3 regions of the Paenibacillus sp. J22FR5 genome follow, and region 1 is predicted to be linked to each of the others. Evidence: predicted binding sites of a transcription regulator. Region 1 holds the regulator's gene; each other region holds the start of a gene.
The links. The regulator LexA, encoded in region 1, represses DNA repair genes until DNA is damaged. The targets are predictions, from matches to a motif close to CGAACATATGTTCG.

Region 1 (5,434 bases):
CATGTCGTGCCAGAGCCTTGGGACATGCCCGGCTACGAACATCCCGTGATTATGGCAGCAGGCACGTTCATTCAAGGAGGCAGCTTGGAACTGTCTGCCGATGCCCCGATTCGCGAACCGTATATCGCGTACATGCAAGGCGGTTTGACCTACTCACATTGCAAGTTAGGTGTACTAACGGCAATCCAACATATGGAAAACAAGGGATTACTGTGAAAATTTAAACTGTGAACAAACCTGACACTCCTTGACACGTATTTGTTAGAAAGGTACAATAAGAGTGAGGTACTTACTGACCAGGAGTGATTAGCATGAGTGATGAAATACGTAGGAATATGGCGTTATTCCCAATTGGAATCGTCATGAAGCTGACCGATTTAACAGCAAGACAAATTCGATATTATGAGCAACACGAACTAATCATTCCGGCTAGAACAGCTGGTAACCAACGGCTTTATTCTTTTAATGACGTAGAACGTCTTCTTGAAATTAAAGATTTGATTGAAAAAGGTGTAAACATCGCGGGCATTAAGCAGGTTCTGATTCCTGTGGATAAGGATTCTGAAGATGCTACAATTCTTAACGAGCATACGGAAGTGAAACGTAAAGAATTAACCGACTCTCAATTGCACAAAATGCTTAAGCAGCAATTGATTGGCGGGGGGAAACGCCCGGATCAGGCTTCAATGATTCAAGGACAGTTATCCAGATTTTACAAATAAATTTCATTTCGAATCGCTTAACAGTTGAAAGGAGAATGCACACGTGAGCTATAACAATAACTATTCCAAAGAAGATATTCTTCGCATCGCCAAATCAGAAAACGTTCGCTTCATCCGTTTGCAGTTCACAGATTTGATGGGAAGTATTAAAAACGTAGAAATTCCTTTGAGCCAACTTGAGAAAGCGCTTGATAACAAAATGATGTTTGATGGATCTTCCATCGAAGGCTATGTGCGTATTGAAGAATCGGATATGTATCTATATCCGGATTTAGATACATGGGTTATTTTCCCATGGGTAACAGAAAGTAAAGTCGCTCGTTTGATCTGCGACATTTATATGCCAGATGGCACTCCGTTCCCTGGGGATCCGCGCGCCATTTTGAAAAATGCGTTGAAGCAAGCTGAAGAAATGGGATATACGGCCATGAATGTTGGTCCTGAACCAGAATTCTTCTTGTTTAAAACAGATGACAAAGGCAATCCAACAACCGAACTGAATGACCAAGGTGGTTACTTCGATTTGGCTCCGATGGATCTTGGTGAAAATTGCCGTCGTGATATCGTGCTAACACTGGAAGAGATGGGTTTTGAAATTGAAGCTTCTCACCATGAAGTAGCGCCAGGACAGCACGAAATCGACTTTAAATACGCTGATGCGATTAAAGCAGCTGACCAAATTCAAACTTTCAAACTTGTTGTCAAAACCGTAGCTAGACAGCATGGTTTGCATGCAACGTTTATGCCGAAGCCTTTGTTCGGAATGAACGGGTCCGGTATGCACTGTCACCAATCCTTGTTCAAAGGTGAAACTAACGCATTCTATGACGAGAGCGATAAATTAGGCTTGAGCACAGTGGCAAGACAATATATGGCGGGCGTACTTCGTCATGCACGTTCTTTTGCTGCGATTACGAACCCAACCGTTAATTCATATAAACGTCTAGTGCCTGGTTACGAAGCGCCTTGTTATGTAGCTTGGTCCGCTAGTAACCGCAGCCCAATGATTCGGATTCCAGCTTCCCGCGGTCTAAGCACGCGTGTTGAAGTTCGTAACCCGGATCCAGCAGCGAACCCTTACCTTGCATTAGCTGTCATGCTTGCAGCTGGTTTGGATGGCATTAAGAACAAAATGCAGCTTCCTCCGCCAACAGATCGCAACATCTATGTGATGAGCGAAGAAGAGCGCGAGAGCGAAGGTATTCCTAGCTTGCCACTGAATTTGAAACAAGCGTTGGACGAGTTGCTTCGCGATGATGTTGTTTGCGATACACTTGGCGAACATGCCCTTGCTCATTTCTATGAGTTGAAAGAAATCGAGTGGGATATGTATCGTACACAAGTTCACCAGTGGGAAAGAGATCAATATCTGTCCTTGTACTAGGTTTTTGATTAAACAACTAGATAAGAAAAGCCCGTCAGTCTCGAAAGAGAGAGCTGATGGGCTTTTTCACGCGAAGAAGGAGACCTAGGATATGGACAATTTCAATCGTAATTTAGAAAAGTATGCAGAGCTAGTCATTCGAATCGGGGTCAACTTGAGCAAAGGCCAAGATCTGTTGGTGGAAGCACCAATTGAAACACTGGTATTAACAAGGTTAATCGTGCAGAAAGCCTATGAAGCAGGTGCGAATTTTGTACATGTACATTGGCAGGATGATGTCGTTACTCGTAGTAAATTTGATTATGCGCTAGATCAGGCAATGGACTACTATCCTGAGTGGTATACAACTATGTTGGAGCGTTTTGTTGAAAATGGCGGAGCTTTGCTCAATATCAAGGTGCCAAATCCGAATCTATATGATGGGATTGGCGCTAGTCTTATTTCTAGATCTTCCAAGGCTGCTTCAAAAGCGAGAGCTAAGTATCAGCACTATGTGCGAACAGGCGAGTTTAGCTGGTGTTTAATTAAAGCGCCTACGGAAGCTTGGGCTTCTATTGTGTATGCGGATCTGCCAGAAGAGCAGCGTGTTCCTACGATGTGGGATGCTGTTTTTCAAATTAACCGTGTATATGAAGAGGATCCCGTTGCGGCTTGGCAGACCCATTTGGACACGCTGAAAGCTACACATAGCGTACTTAATGCCAGAAGCTACAAAGCACTGCGCTATCGAGCGACTGGTACGGATCTGCGTGTTGAGCTACCCGAAGGCCACATTTGGCTTGGCGGGGATAATGAGAATGCCCGAGGCATCCGATATGTGGCCAATATGCCGACGGAAGAAGTGTTTACCATTCCAAACCGAACGGGTGTTTGTGGTACGGTGGCGAGTACAATGCCATTGAATATTAATGGGGCGTTGGTAGATCGATTTTCTTTCACGTTCGAAGCGGGAAAGGTTGTGGACTTTCAGGCTGAGGTAGGGCATGATCATCTAGCTCGTTTACTGGATATGGATGAAGGGGCGCGTTATTTAGGTGAGGTAGCTCTCGTGCCGTTTGATTCTCCGATTTCCAACCTAAAGCGCATTTTCTACAATACAGGCATTGACGAAAATGCCTCCTGCCACTTGGCATTGGGCAGTTGCTATCCAATCAATTTGAAGGATGGTACAACGCTATCCAATGAAGAATTGAAAGCTCGCGGAGGGAATAGCTCCTTGATTCACGTGGATTTCATGATTGGATCAGCTGAGCTTGAGATTGATGGGGAACTCGCGGATGGGACGATCGAACCAATCTTCCGCGCGGGTAACTGGGTATTGTCGTTTTAATTGAAAAAAGCAAGACCCTCTAGTGATCACATCACTTTGAGGGTCTTGCTTTTTTCATATCTGTAAACTTACATATCTCGGAATAAACCGATGACGCGTCCAAGAATAGTCACATTCTTCAATAGAATCGGCTGCAAAGCGGAGTTCTCTGGCTGAAGGCGAATATGATCCTTCTCCTTGTAGAAACGCTTAACCGTAGCTTCATCATCTTCGGTCATAGCGACAACGATATCGCCGTTATTAGCCGTTTGCTGCTGTTTCACGATGACATAGTCGCCGTTATGAATGCCAGCTTCAATCATACTGTCACCCATAATGCTGAGCATGAACACGTTGTTGTCGCCTACCATGCTTGATGGAAGAGGGAAATAGTCTTCGATATTCTCGGTAGCTGTAATAGGAACACCAGCCGTTACTTTACCAACGAGGGGAACACGTGCAACGGAGACTGCGAATTGGGATTCGGCACCATCAAGCCCAAGGATTTCAATCGCACGTGGCTTGGTAGGATCTCGACGAATCATGCCTTTTTTCTCAAGACGCTCCAAATGACCATGTACCGTAGAACTGGAGGCTAGTCCAACTGCTTCGCCGATTTCTCTAACGGAAGGCGGGTAGCCCTTATCTTTCACTTCGTTCTTAATGAATTCCATTATTGCTTGTTGACGCTGCGAAATTTTACTCATAAGATATCACTCCAATACTGGGAATCATTACCCAAAGTATAACATAGAACCCGAGTTCGTACAAACATAAGTTCGAACAAATGGTTGACTCAAACAAGTGTTCGTGTTATTCTAATATCAGAACAAATGTTTGGGGGATGATTTTATGTATATGGCTTATTCACAATCGAACGCAACAACAACACTTCAAGGTACTGCTCATGCATCCAAAGGGATGACGATTAAACGGGGATATGCGAAAGTAATACTTCGTTTCTTACTGATAGCAGCGATTCTTGGAACAGTGTTTTCATTTGGTGCGATCGTACAAGCCTATGCAGGTGATGGGTCCGTTACTGCCTCTACGCCAATCGTTTCCGTTCAATCAACTGCGAGAGTTACCCTACACGAGAAGCTTGTCATCCAAAGTGGCGACACGCTATGGGAGATCGCAGACTCTCACAAAAAGAAGGGTGAGAACACACGTTCTTACATCGAGAAATTGAAAACTCTGAATCATTTATCGGACAGTTCATTGCAAGAGGGCCAGGTTATATTACTTCCTTAAGAAACAAATTTTAAGTTAACTACATAGATGAATGGTTGAGACATAGGTACTGTTCCTATGTCTCTTTGCGTTATATCCTTGACATTCCTAATCGGGGATGGCAAAGTAGTACTCATATTGAAATTTTGACTGGGAGGATTACAATGAGTGACAGCATGGATAAGACGATTGAACGTATCAATGAATTAGCTCGAAAGGCGAAGACGGTTGGCTTAACCGATGCTGAGATCGATGAGCGCAATGAGCTAAGAAAGATCTATATAAATGCATTCAGGGGTAACCTGAAAGTCCAACTTGATTCCATTAAGTTCACTGACGAAGAGAATTAAGCTTACACATAGATACTACATTCAAAGGGGAAATGAATGATGACGTTGAAAGCTGTGCTTTTTGATTTGGATGATACACTGTTATGGGATGATCGTAGCGTGGAGGAAGCCTTTGCTGCAACCTGTGCTGAAGCGGCTAAGCATGTTAATGTGAACCCGGAGGAATTGGAAGCATCCGTTCGTAAAGAAGCGAGAAGCTTATATGAATCCTTTGAGACGTTCCCATTTACCAAAATGATTGGGATCAACCCATTTGAGGGGCTTTGGGCAAATTTCACACAAGGCGAGGACGAAAATTTCCGCAAATTAGAAAAGCTAGCACCTGGCTATCGCACGGAGTCATGGACTAGAGGGCTTGCTGCACTAGGAATTGAAGATCGTGAACTTGGGTACAAGCTTGGTGAATTGTTTGCATCTGAACGCCGCAGTCGTCCTT
Region 2 (5,434 bases), on a different contig from region 1:
TCCCAGCAATGGATAAAGCATCTATGGAAACGATGTGGGTTATTCGGAAACTCTTATAATCTTTCCATTCGAAAAGAAACTTGTCTCGTAGTGCATTGTAATAAGTAAGAGCCATTTGAATTTTTTCTTCTTTAGGCAAAGCACTAATATTTTCACTTTTCAACAAATATGTCAGTGTTCTGTATAAATTCTGAAGGGTAACATGTCTTCCTTTTGTTCGTTTCCCAATAATACTTCCAATGAGATTGAAGGGGCTATCTTTTCTAGTCATCATTTCTGTTGCTATCCAACTGATATCGTCAGAATCGCGGCGTAGAAATTTACTTAAAGATGTGCCTATTCCTTTGGCCTTCGTATTTATAGTATCAAATAGTTTAATTTCCTCATCCTCATCTAAGCTATGGAAGGCTAGAAACGGAATATTAATATCTGAGTTCGTTTCACGTACATACTTTTCTATTCCACCCACACGGTGCTGCCCATCCATCAGAGATGCCCTACCTTTGCAAAGCAATCTGCCATATGAGGGGCGTTGTTTATCATAACTAACAAATTCCCAATTAGCTGCAGCGTTCAATAAAATCGGAGTAAAAAGAGCATCTTCCCCTTTAGACAAATAATATGCAAAATCAGCACATCTCTTTGCATCGACTGGGCGCTGATACCCCTTTCCAGAAGGGTGATCATAAGGTTTCACATAAATTAAATTAATTCCAACAGAAGCAGGAAAGTAGCTTTGATATGCAACCCTGCCTCGCATTTTGCACTGGAGTACATTTTCAATAACATACTGCTGTGGAAGCTTACTCATTCTTTTGGCTCCTTGATATTAGTATAAAGCCATAATAGTTCTTATAAGATCTAAAATCAAATGGATATATATGTTATAGGTATCTGTAATTTAGACATAGACTCCCCTAGTCTGAAAAAGAGGTGAGTCTGTTGTCCAAACTCTCAAAACATGTTGGAGTAAAAGTGAGAAATTTTCGTAAAAATAGAGGGTTAACCCAAGAACAACTAGGTGAGCTTGTTGAGCTCCCTCAGTCCTATATTGGTGGTATTGAGCGCGGTGAAAAGAATATCTCATTAGAAACCCTCGAAAGGATTGTTAAGACTCTTAGAGTAGATCCCAGCGATTTATTTAGTGGTTACGATCTTACTAATTCGCAGTATGAGCGATCGAACCTATTGGATTCTACATATCTTTTAATTGAACGATGCTCGGACAAAGAACTCGCTTTAATTAAAAAATTAGTGGAAGTTGTATTATCAGAGGCCAAAAATTAGCAAATAAAGCTAAAACGAGTGCAACTCCAGACTTGAGAGGTCCTAGAGAGCACTCGTTTTTCTTTAACCTGTGTCTACCACAACTTTATTTCAAACACTCTGAATACTTCCCTAAACGTCTCATAAGCTCTGCTCGAGCAACATCCCTGATCAAAACAAAGTGGTCTTCGTAGCCGCGGCAGATGTATTTGTACCGCAGATTCGAATCAATCATCTCATCTTCAAACACCTTAATATTCCGTTCTTTCAGTAACTTCCGCACTGTTTGAAGGTCGTTTGATATGAAGTTTTGAATGATATTTGCCGCCTTAACAAAGATCGTTCTCATGGAGTAGGAGGTTCTTTCTATTTCCTGTTTATTCTTTTCCACTATTGAAAGCAACATCGGGAGTAAAACGAAATCCCTAATAGCTTCCAACTCCTCTTTCGTAGGCATTGTAGTTTGGGGTTGTTGTTGATTCCTCTGCTGAAGTGCAGCACTATGTTCTGGTGACATGAACTTTGTGCTCCATCTACCGTTTCCATCAAGTAGTTTGCTCAAGCATAATGTCCCCCTATCATGATTGCCCGTTCTCTGGCTTGTGCAGTTTCCAGTAGTGAAGAAGCTCTAATAATTGCTGCACCACCAAATCTGTCTTTAATGCTATCCTGAGCTCGGGCGAGCCTAAGATTTCTTTCGATATCCTCAAATAAATCGAGCTGATGCGTACTATCGTCTGTCAATTGAGATAGGTCTACAGCTAAATGCGTGAGGGGATCTCCGTTCCAATGTTTCTTGAACAATTCGCGCGCTGCTGAAACAACATGATGCTCTAGGCAAGTCGGCGAAGGTAGTGTCATTTGCCTCGAAAATCCCCTTTTCATCGTCCCGGCGCTAACTGTCACTACACGCCCCATGCTATTTTGCCGTCTACTTGTTCGGCATACTTCAATCACTAATTCAATCATTAGCGGCTCGATGTCCTCCATTGTTTGGTATTTTGTTGACTGTACCGTTCTGCCTCGAGTAATAGATTGCGGCTTCGCAAAAGCTCTTGCAACGACCGGACTGGGATCAATTCCGCGCGCTGTTTGCCAATAATATTCAGCTTTGATATCACTTTGTCGTCCCATCCTAATCCGCATGCGCCTTTTGAATTCTCCAAGCTCTAACCGCGCTATATCACCGATAGTATTCAATCCCATTTTTACAAAGTGAGCAGTCATCCGAGACCCAACCATATACATTTGTGACACTGGTAATGGCCATAGTATGGACTCGACCTGATCTACTCGCAACTCGAAAACGCCACTTTCGCTCTTCTTCGCAAAGTGGTCAGTGGCCATTTTCGCGATCACTTTGTTTGAAGAAATACCAGCACGAATCCAAACTCCCGTAGAAAGCATAACTTTTGTTTGCATCTGGCGTGCAATTTCTACTGGTGATCCGAAAAGCGACGTTGAACCTGTTACATCAACAAATTGCTCGTCAATGCTCCACGGCTCAACCAAGTCGGTGAAGGTTTCATAAATTTCCGTAATGAGTGTCGAGACATCAATGTACGTCTTCATTCTTGGTCGGACTATAGTAAGATCTGGGCAAACAGCAAAAGCTTCAAAATTTCGCATCGCAGTTGAAACGCCATAAGATTTCGCAATGGGACAAGCCGCTAATACAATACCGCTCTTACGGGCAGGGTCCCCAACCGCTATGGGTTTATTACAAAGCTCAGGGTGCGCCGCTTTCTCCACACTGGCATAAAAACTCTGACAGTCCACTAGCATAATAGCTCGTTCTGATTTCATAGTCACACCACCCAAACATAGAACATATATTCGTATTTATTATATGCCATTCTCTGCATTTATTTACATTAATAAAATTCATTTTCGATCATTTTTCTTTTTTATAGTCATAATTGCGTTTCGCAATTATGTACATGATTGTTTACTAAAAATATCCCTGATACATAAAGGATTTTATTAAATTGCTGTATTTTGTACATGAATTTTTGGTAGTCTTGTTGCCATTTTCGCTAGAATTTTATTCGAACTGATCCCTACACGAAGCTTAACACCCGTTTGTTTGAGCACCTTATATTGCAAGCTCATCGCCACCTTCTCCGCATCTCCAAAGAGCGGAAGGCTCCCTGTAACGTCCAAGAACTGTTCATCAATACTGAAAATCTCAACGAGATCCGTAAATTCCTCATAGATACTCGTAATCATTAACGAAACGTCAATATAATGCTGCATCCGTGGACGCATGACAATAAGCTCGGGACACTTCTTGAGCGCTTCACCCAACCGTTCGGCCGTCGTTACACCGTATCCTTTGGCAACAGGGCAGGCGGCTAAAATAATACCTGACCTTAACGCAGGATCTCCTGCAACGGCAACCGGCTTATTCTCTAGACCTGGATGATCGGCCTTCTCTACGCTTGCGTAGAAACTCTGACAATCCGCTAGGAAGATCGTTCGTTCCCCACCCTTGTTCCCCTTACTCATCGCAATTCCCCCCGCATATTCATCAGCGTAGTCATAAGCTCAGCCTTAACCAAACTGCGAAGCATCGTGAAATGATGGATGTAACCTCGAACTTTGTACTCTACATGAATGCCCAAAGCATTCATTTCCGTGTGAATCACCTTAATATCTCGCTGCTTCATTTTACTTTTCAACCGTTGTAATTCTGGATAAATAGCCATCTCAACCTCTCTGAGGTAAAAAAGAATGTGATTATACACAATCTTATCCTTATAAACCTTAAGCTCCTCCATATCTCTTGCCAGCATATCAAGCAAAATCGGCAACAGCGTGTATTCCTTAATCATTTGAACATCCTCTTCTGTCTCTACTCTTGAAGCACTACCCATGTTCTCACCACCATATGCGAACATATATTCGTTTTTCCATATTATATACCGAACACGTATTCGTTATGCAAGTGCTTTTTGGGATTTTTTTTACTAATAACAGGATGTATTACAGTTAATTTCTATTTAATTACCTATTTTTACCTATTATTCAAAAAATGCGCAAATCATCACGGACGAGTGCGCGTCCACACTCCTCTCTTCGTGCATTTAATGTATTATATTGGATTTCAACGAGAGGGGAGAATGTCGATGATGAGAAGAATCCATGTCAGCGACTCCAATCACACAGGAACTGTACAGATTAAACGTAAACCCTTTGAATCTGTACGTATCTGGCACGATCTTAATTGCAGGAGCACCTACTGGAAGAGCTCTGACAGTGAACTTCCTTCTTAGTGGACCTACGGGCACCATCGTTGAAACTGACACGCTTTTTACGAAAACCTAGTTTGACACCATTCAATTAGTCGTTGCAGCAGGCGCAGCCGTTACGCCAAATATTACATGAGAGCTTTGCGTAACCCTCGCTATGCCATTAGTTCCTAGTCCTCCCACGAAAAACGCCACAAGCAGGGCGTCTTCCGCTCCGCAAGTGGCGTTTTCATCGTGCACCTATCGAAATATGGACCATAGCCGAATTAAATGAAACGTGTTATTTGGATCAATCTTTTGCGCGAGGATAAACGTTAAAATCTGGTGCGCCTGGTTTCCACTGAGCTTCTCACCGAAAATGCCCGCGGCAAGGCTGATTAAGCGCGTAACCTTCGCCGTGTTTTGCAAATCTGCCTTCGTGACGCCTTGCAGCAGCATTTTGATGCGCTCCTTCACCTCAGGGTTTTTCATCTTGAACTTTACACGCTCCACGAGCGCAGGATCGATGCCATATTGCTGATAACTCATACCCGCACCTCCGATACCCGTCATGCTCCTATCTTATGAGTGAAAGTAGTCAAACTTGACTGAGGCGCTGTATATAAGAAAAACCTGTGGTGTTAGCCTTTGAGTCGGACAATCCTTTTGCAGTAAAATGAGCGGTTCCGCGGAGGGATTTCTCGTATTTTCAAATGTGTGATGCACGCGTCGGGGGCGTTTAAATGGAAGCACAGTTTGTGGAAGAATTCCGGAAAATAACGGGAGTGTTCCCGTTAAATTTGTTTTAGGGACAGGCATGAGGTAGGCGAAGTGTAACGGGGTCGGGGTCATGCCACCTAACATAAATAAAAAACAGCCACCGTTCCCGGCAGCTGTCCCTTCCCTCTACATATACATGGCAATAAGGATGACACAGA
Region 3 (5,434 bases), on a different contig from region 1:
TCGTTATTGTCATTATTAGCAGAGAGTGGGCAGTTACTGGACTTCGTCAAATTGCACTCTTAGAGGGTACTGTCATGGCGGCTAGCAAATGGGGTAAGGCGAAGACGGCTGCTCAAATTACAGCTATCATCGCTCTTCTTATTAATAATTTTCCATTTACGTTTCTAGATTTTCGCTTTGATGTCATAGCTAGTTGGGCAGCTGCAATTATTACCGTTTATTCAGGTGTGGAATATTTTGTGAAAAACAAACATGTCATCGATTTTTCGGAAAAGTCATAATAAGGCGACTTATTATTGGTTATTTCTAAGGACAATACAACCAACCTCTAAACGCGGTCGATCTTCACTGAACGATCACGCTAGAGGTTTTCTCATTTTAAGGAGGATTCGGTAGATGAAAGCAGAAATCATTGCGGTAGGAACTGAATTGTTACTTGGACAAATAGTGAATACGAATGCACAATTTTTATCGAGGGAATGTGCTGCACACGGCATTGATATTTACTTTCAAACGGTCGTCGGGGACAATGAACAGCGCTTATTAAACAGCTTGAAATTGGCTGCATCGAGAGCAGATGTTGTGATTTGTACGGGAGGACTCGGGCCTACGCAAGATGATCTGACCAAAGATGTATTAGCAGCATTTACGGGGCGTAATTTAATCATTCACGAACCCTCCATGGAGGCAATCACAACAATGTTTTCCTCACGAGGAATTCATATGGTAGAGAGTAATCGCCGTCAAGCCCTTATGCTAGAAGGTAGTGATCCCTTACATAATGATACAGGTTTAGCAGTAGGTAATGCACTCACATTCGAGGGTACTCATTTCGTTTTACTTCCAGGCCCACCTAAGGAAATGAAGCCGATGTTTACCAATTATGCTGTACCATGGCTTAAATCCTGGATGACAGATGAAGTTCCTTTATATTCGAAAATGTTGAAGTTTGCAGGCATTGGAGAGTCTAATTTGGAGCATCTGTTATTGGATTTAATTCAAGCTCAATCTGACCCTACAATTGCACCCTATGCCAAAGAGGGTGAGGTCACCATACGTTTAACAACGCGTGCACATACAGCTATAGAAGGCGAACAGAAATTACAAGCGACGAAAGCTGAAATTACGAATCGACTAGGAGAGTATCTCTACGCGGATCAAGATGTTCCGATCGAAACGATCGTCTTACAGTTGCTGGGTTCGAACAAGATGACACTTGCAGTGGCTGAGAGCTGTACAGGTGGTTTGTTAAGTGACTTAATAACGGCTGTACCGGGTAGTTCTCAATCTTTTCTAGGTGGAATTATCGTTTACTCAAACGCATTAAAACATAAGCTGCTTGGGGTACCGATGGATGTTTTGGAGGGAGAAGGTGCCCCAGGTGCTGTAAGCAGCGAGACAGCCATCATTTTAGCCGAACAGTTGCTTGTTAGGACTGGTAGCGACTTTGGGATTTCGGTGACCGGAGTGGCAGGTCCAAGCCCATCTGAAGGGAAGCCTGTAGGTCTTGTTTATGTTGGATTGGCACAAAAGCATGCGAAGACCGAAGTGTTTACTTTGCAGTTATCTGGCAATAGAGAGTTTATTAAACAACGAGCTGCTAAACATGCACTCTATCAATTGTGGAAACAGTTGAAAGAAAGCTAGAAATCTACTATAATCAAAATAGTGTAACGGAAGAACCGTAGCAAAGCGATAACTTTGTTACGGTTTTTTGTTTGTTCGCAATAAAAACGAATGTATGTTCGAAAAAATGCTTGGCAAACATGCCAAAACAAGTTATCATATACCTATAATGATAGAAGGAAGTGGTCGTTTTGTCAGATCGTCGTGCCGCACTTGATAATGCATTACGTCAAATTGAGAAACAGTTCGGAAAAGGCTCCATCATGAAGCTTGGAGAATCTACTCATATGCAAGTTGAAACGATCTCATCGGGTGCACTTGCCCTTGATATCGCGCTTGGAATAGGTGGATTTCCACGTGGAAGAATTATTGAAGTGTACGGCCCAGAGTCATCAGGTAAAACAACCGTTGCTCTACACGCTATTGCCGAAGTTCAAAGAGTGGGCGGACAAGCTGCCTTTATTGATGCGGAGCATGCGTTGGATCCTTCATATGCAAGTAAGCTTGGTATTAATATAGATGAACTTTTGCTTTCCCAACCAGATACAGGTGAGCAAGCACTCGAGATCGCGGAAGCACTTGTGCGCAGTGGCGCGGTAGATATTATTGTTATCGATTCCGTAGCAGCACTTGTACCAAAAGCGGAAATTGAAGGTGACATGGGGGATTCACACGTAGGTCTTCAAGCACGTTTGATGTCACAAGCTCTTCGTAAGCTGTCTGGTGCAATTAACAAATCCAAAGTTATCGCTATTTTCATCAATCAATTGCGTGAGAAGGTTGGCGTTATGTTTGGTAACCCTGAGACAACTCCGGGTGGTCGTGCCCTGAAGTTCTACTCTTCCGTTCGTTTGGATGTTCGTCGTATTGAGACAATCAAACAAGGGAATGACATGGTTGGTAACCGCACGAGAATTAAGGTCGTTAAGAATAAAGTAGCACCTCCGTTCAAACAAGCGGAAGTTGATATCATGTACGGCGAGGGAATCTCACGTGAAGGTAGTATTATTGATATCGGAACTGAGCTAGATATCGTGAATAAGAGCGGAGCTTGGTATTCGTATGAGGGAGAACGTCTAGGTCAGGGTCGTGAGAACGCAAAGCAATTCTTGAAAGATAACAAAGCGATCTCGGAAACAATTGAACTTAGAATTAGAGAAAACAGCAACTTGATCAAAGTAGTTGGTCCAAATACGGATGAAGAAGAAGATGAGTTGGAAACAGCTTTTGAATAAGTTTGAAGTATAGGACGGATGAAGCACCTTAACCTTGTGTTGGGGTGCTTTTTCTCCATTATTGGGGGTTTATAGAAATGAATCACGAAGAGGAACTAATACAGCAATTACAAGTGATAACCAAGGTAGAGAAGCAAAAACAAGGAAGGCATCGCTATAACATTTTTCTAAATGAGGAGTACGCATTTTCTGTACATGAGGATATTTTGATCAAGCATCGCTTGAACAAAGGTGAATCCTTATATCAACAAGCGATTGAAGCTATCATATTAGATGAAGAGCGGAATTTGGCTTATGTAAAGGCTCTTCATATGGTTGGAAGACGTCCTCATTCTCTATCAGAGGTAAAACGAAAACTGAAAGAAAAAGGATTCGAAGCACAAATAATTGAATGGGTTAGTGAGAAGCTTGTTGAAAACAAGTATATCAATGATGAAGAATTTGCGAAGATGTGGACAGACAATCGCGTGATTTCACAACGTAAAGGGCGTAACTTGATTCGACAAGAACTTCAGCAAAAAGGGATTCATCAAGATGTTGTTAAGAGTACGATGGATGCCATAAATCCCGAAGATGAGTATGTGGGAGCATTGAAAATTGCCAGAACCAAATGGAAGCAAACGTCAGGCAAGACGATGGATAGAAAGCGGAAGACTGCGGCATTTCTAATGCGAAGAGGTTATACAGGCGCTGTTGTGACTAAGGTCTTAGGGTTAATAAGCAGTGAATCCAGTGAAGAGGAGATAGAGTTTATAGAAGATGAATTCCAAGATATTTAATGTCGTTAATTAATTGTACATTTACTTAATGCTATTAACTATTTGAAGATCCGTTTTAGTCCTAAATGATCAACTCTTGGACATTCGCTTGACAAGCTTCTTCGACAAAAGATAAAATAACAGTGTATATTTTCATAATGTATTCAAAATCATACTAATTTCATTGATTTTGAGAGGGCAGATGTAAAAACCGCCAATTTTTACACTGTTGATTATGGATTATTAGCACTATAGTGCCCTAACGCACTGTGCGCATTCATTTAAAAGCCATACTCTTACTTTGCTGAGGGTATGTATGACTAGTCAAACAATTAAATCGGATTAAAAAACCGAAGGTACCCCAGGCTAACAACTTGGAGAAACCAACGAGGAGGTGAACAAGATGACTGCCATCTGGATCACGATCATTCTCGTTGTTGGAGCTGCATGCTTAGGGATTGGTTATTTTATCCGTAAATCTCTTGCAGAAGCGAAAATTTCCAGTGCTGAAACAGCCGCTGAGCAGATAAGAGAATCTGCCAAAAAGGAAGCAGAAGCACTGAAAAAAGAAACGGTTCTGGAAGCAAAGGACGAAGTGCACAAGCTAAGGTCCGAAGCTGAAAAAGACATTCGTGAACGTCGGAATGAAATTCAACGACAAGAAAGACGATTGTTGCAAAAAGAGGAATCGCTGGATAAAAAATTAGAATCTCTCGAGCGTAAAGAAGAGTTAGTTGCCAACAAAGAGAAGCGTATCGAAGATACACAAACACAGATTGATCAGCTTTATAAAAGCCAAGTTTCCGAATTGGAACGAATTTCTGGTCTTACAATGGAAGAAGCTAAGAGCATTATTCTTACTAATGTAGAGCAAGAAGTTCGTCATGAAACTGCGCAACTAATCAAAGAGATTGAACAACAGGCCAAAGAAGAAGGCGATAAGAAAGCACGTGAGATCATCACACTTGCTATTCAGCGTTGTGCGGCGGATCACGTAGCTGAGACTACGGTTTCAGTTGTCTCGTTGCCTAATGAAGAAATGAAAGGCCGCATTATTGGTCGTGAAGGTAGAAATATTCGTGCCTTGGAAACATTGACGGGTATTGACCTCATTATTGATGATACGCCTGAAGCAGTAATTCTTTCAGGTTTTGACCCAATCCGTCGTGAAATTGCTCGTACATCACTTGAAAAACTTGTGGCGGATGGACGTATTCATCCAGCACGTATCGAAGAGATGGTTGAGAAGTCCCGTAAAGAAGTGGACGAACGTATCCGCGAATATGGGGAGCAAGCGACGTTTGAAGTTGGGGTACACGGTTTGCATCCTGACTTGATCAAAATTTTGGGGCGCCTGAAGTTCAGAACAAGTTACGGACAGAACGTGTTGAAACATTCTATGGAAGTAGCGTATCTGGCTGGTTTAATGGCCGGGGAGCTCGGGGTAGACGTAACTTTGGCGAAACGTGCCGGGCTGCTTCATGACATTGGTAAAGCGTTAGACCATGAAGTTGAAGGGTCTCACGTTGAAATCGGTGTTGAGATAGGTAAGAAATACAAAGAGCATCCTATCGTTATTAATAGTATTGCTTCGCATCACGGTGACGTGGAAGCAACTTCTGTTATTGCCATGCTAGTAGGGGCTGCAGACGCATTGTCCGCAGCGAGACCAGGTGCTCGTAGAGAAACGCTCGAAACGTATATCAAACGTCTTGAGAAGCTGGAAGAGATTTCAGAGTCGTTTGAGGGTGTTGAGAAATCATACGCCATTCAAGCAGGCCGTGAAGTTCGCGTTATGGTGCAACCAGAGAAAGT

Region 2: the regulator LexA is predicted to act here: its motif matches at 3,092-3,105, upstream of AC58P7_RS08015 (DNA polymerase IV).
Region 3: the regulator LexA is predicted to act here: its motif matches at 1,735-1,748, upstream of recA (recombinase RecA).

Annotation. Positions count from the first base shown of each region.
Region 1 is NZ_JCAUAN010000002.1:412,011-417,444, forward strand. It holds gene AC58P7_RS05175 (methionine gamma-lyase family protein) at 1-216, shown strand, start outside; gene AC58P7_RS05180 (MerR family transcriptional regulator) at 312-722, shown strand; gene glnA (type I glutamate--ammonia ligase) at 766-2,106, shown strand; gene AC58P7_RS05190 (aminopeptidase) at 2,198-3,436, shown strand; gene lexA (transcriptional repressor LexA) at 3,505-4,122, opposite strand; gene AC58P7_RS05200 (LysM peptidoglycan-binding domain-containing protein) at 4,268-4,669, shown strand; gene AC58P7_RS05205 (DUF896 domain-containing protein) at 4,813-4,998, shown strand; gene AC58P7_RS05210 (HAD family hydrolase) at 5,038-5,434, shown strand, end outside.
Region 2 is NZ_JCAUAN010000003.1:365,256-370,689, reverse strand. It holds gene AC58P7_RS08030 (DGQHR domain-containing protein) at 1-811, opposite strand, end outside; gene AC58P7_RS08025 (helix-turn-helix domain-containing protein) at 943-1,287, shown strand; gene AC58P7_RS08020 (YhjD family protein) at 1,373-1,828, opposite strand; gene AC58P7_RS08015 (DNA polymerase IV) at 1,825-3,078, opposite strand; partial or broken gene AC58P7_RS08010 (Y-family DNA polymerase) at 3,289-3,774, opposite strand; gene AC58P7_RS08005 (YhjD family protein) at 3,771-4,142, opposite strand; gene AC58P7_RS08000 (hypothetical protein) at 4,411-4,593, shown strand; gene AC58P7_RS07995 (stage VI sporulation protein F) at 4,758-5,045, opposite strand; gene AC58P7_RS07990 (DUF1294 domain-containing protein) at 5,403-5,434, opposite strand, start outside.
Region 3 is NZ_JCAUAN010000008.1:117,728-123,161, forward strand. It holds gene pgsA (CDP-diacylglycerol--glycerol-3-phosphate 3-phosphatidyltransferase) at 1-281, shown strand, start outside; gene AC58P7_RS13730 (competence/damage-inducible protein A) at 397-1,647, shown strand; gene recA (recombinase RecA) at 1,818-2,861, shown strand; gene AC58P7_RS13740 (regulatory protein RecX) at 2,939-3,640, shown strand; gene rny (ribonuclease Y) at 4,023-5,434, shown strand, end outside.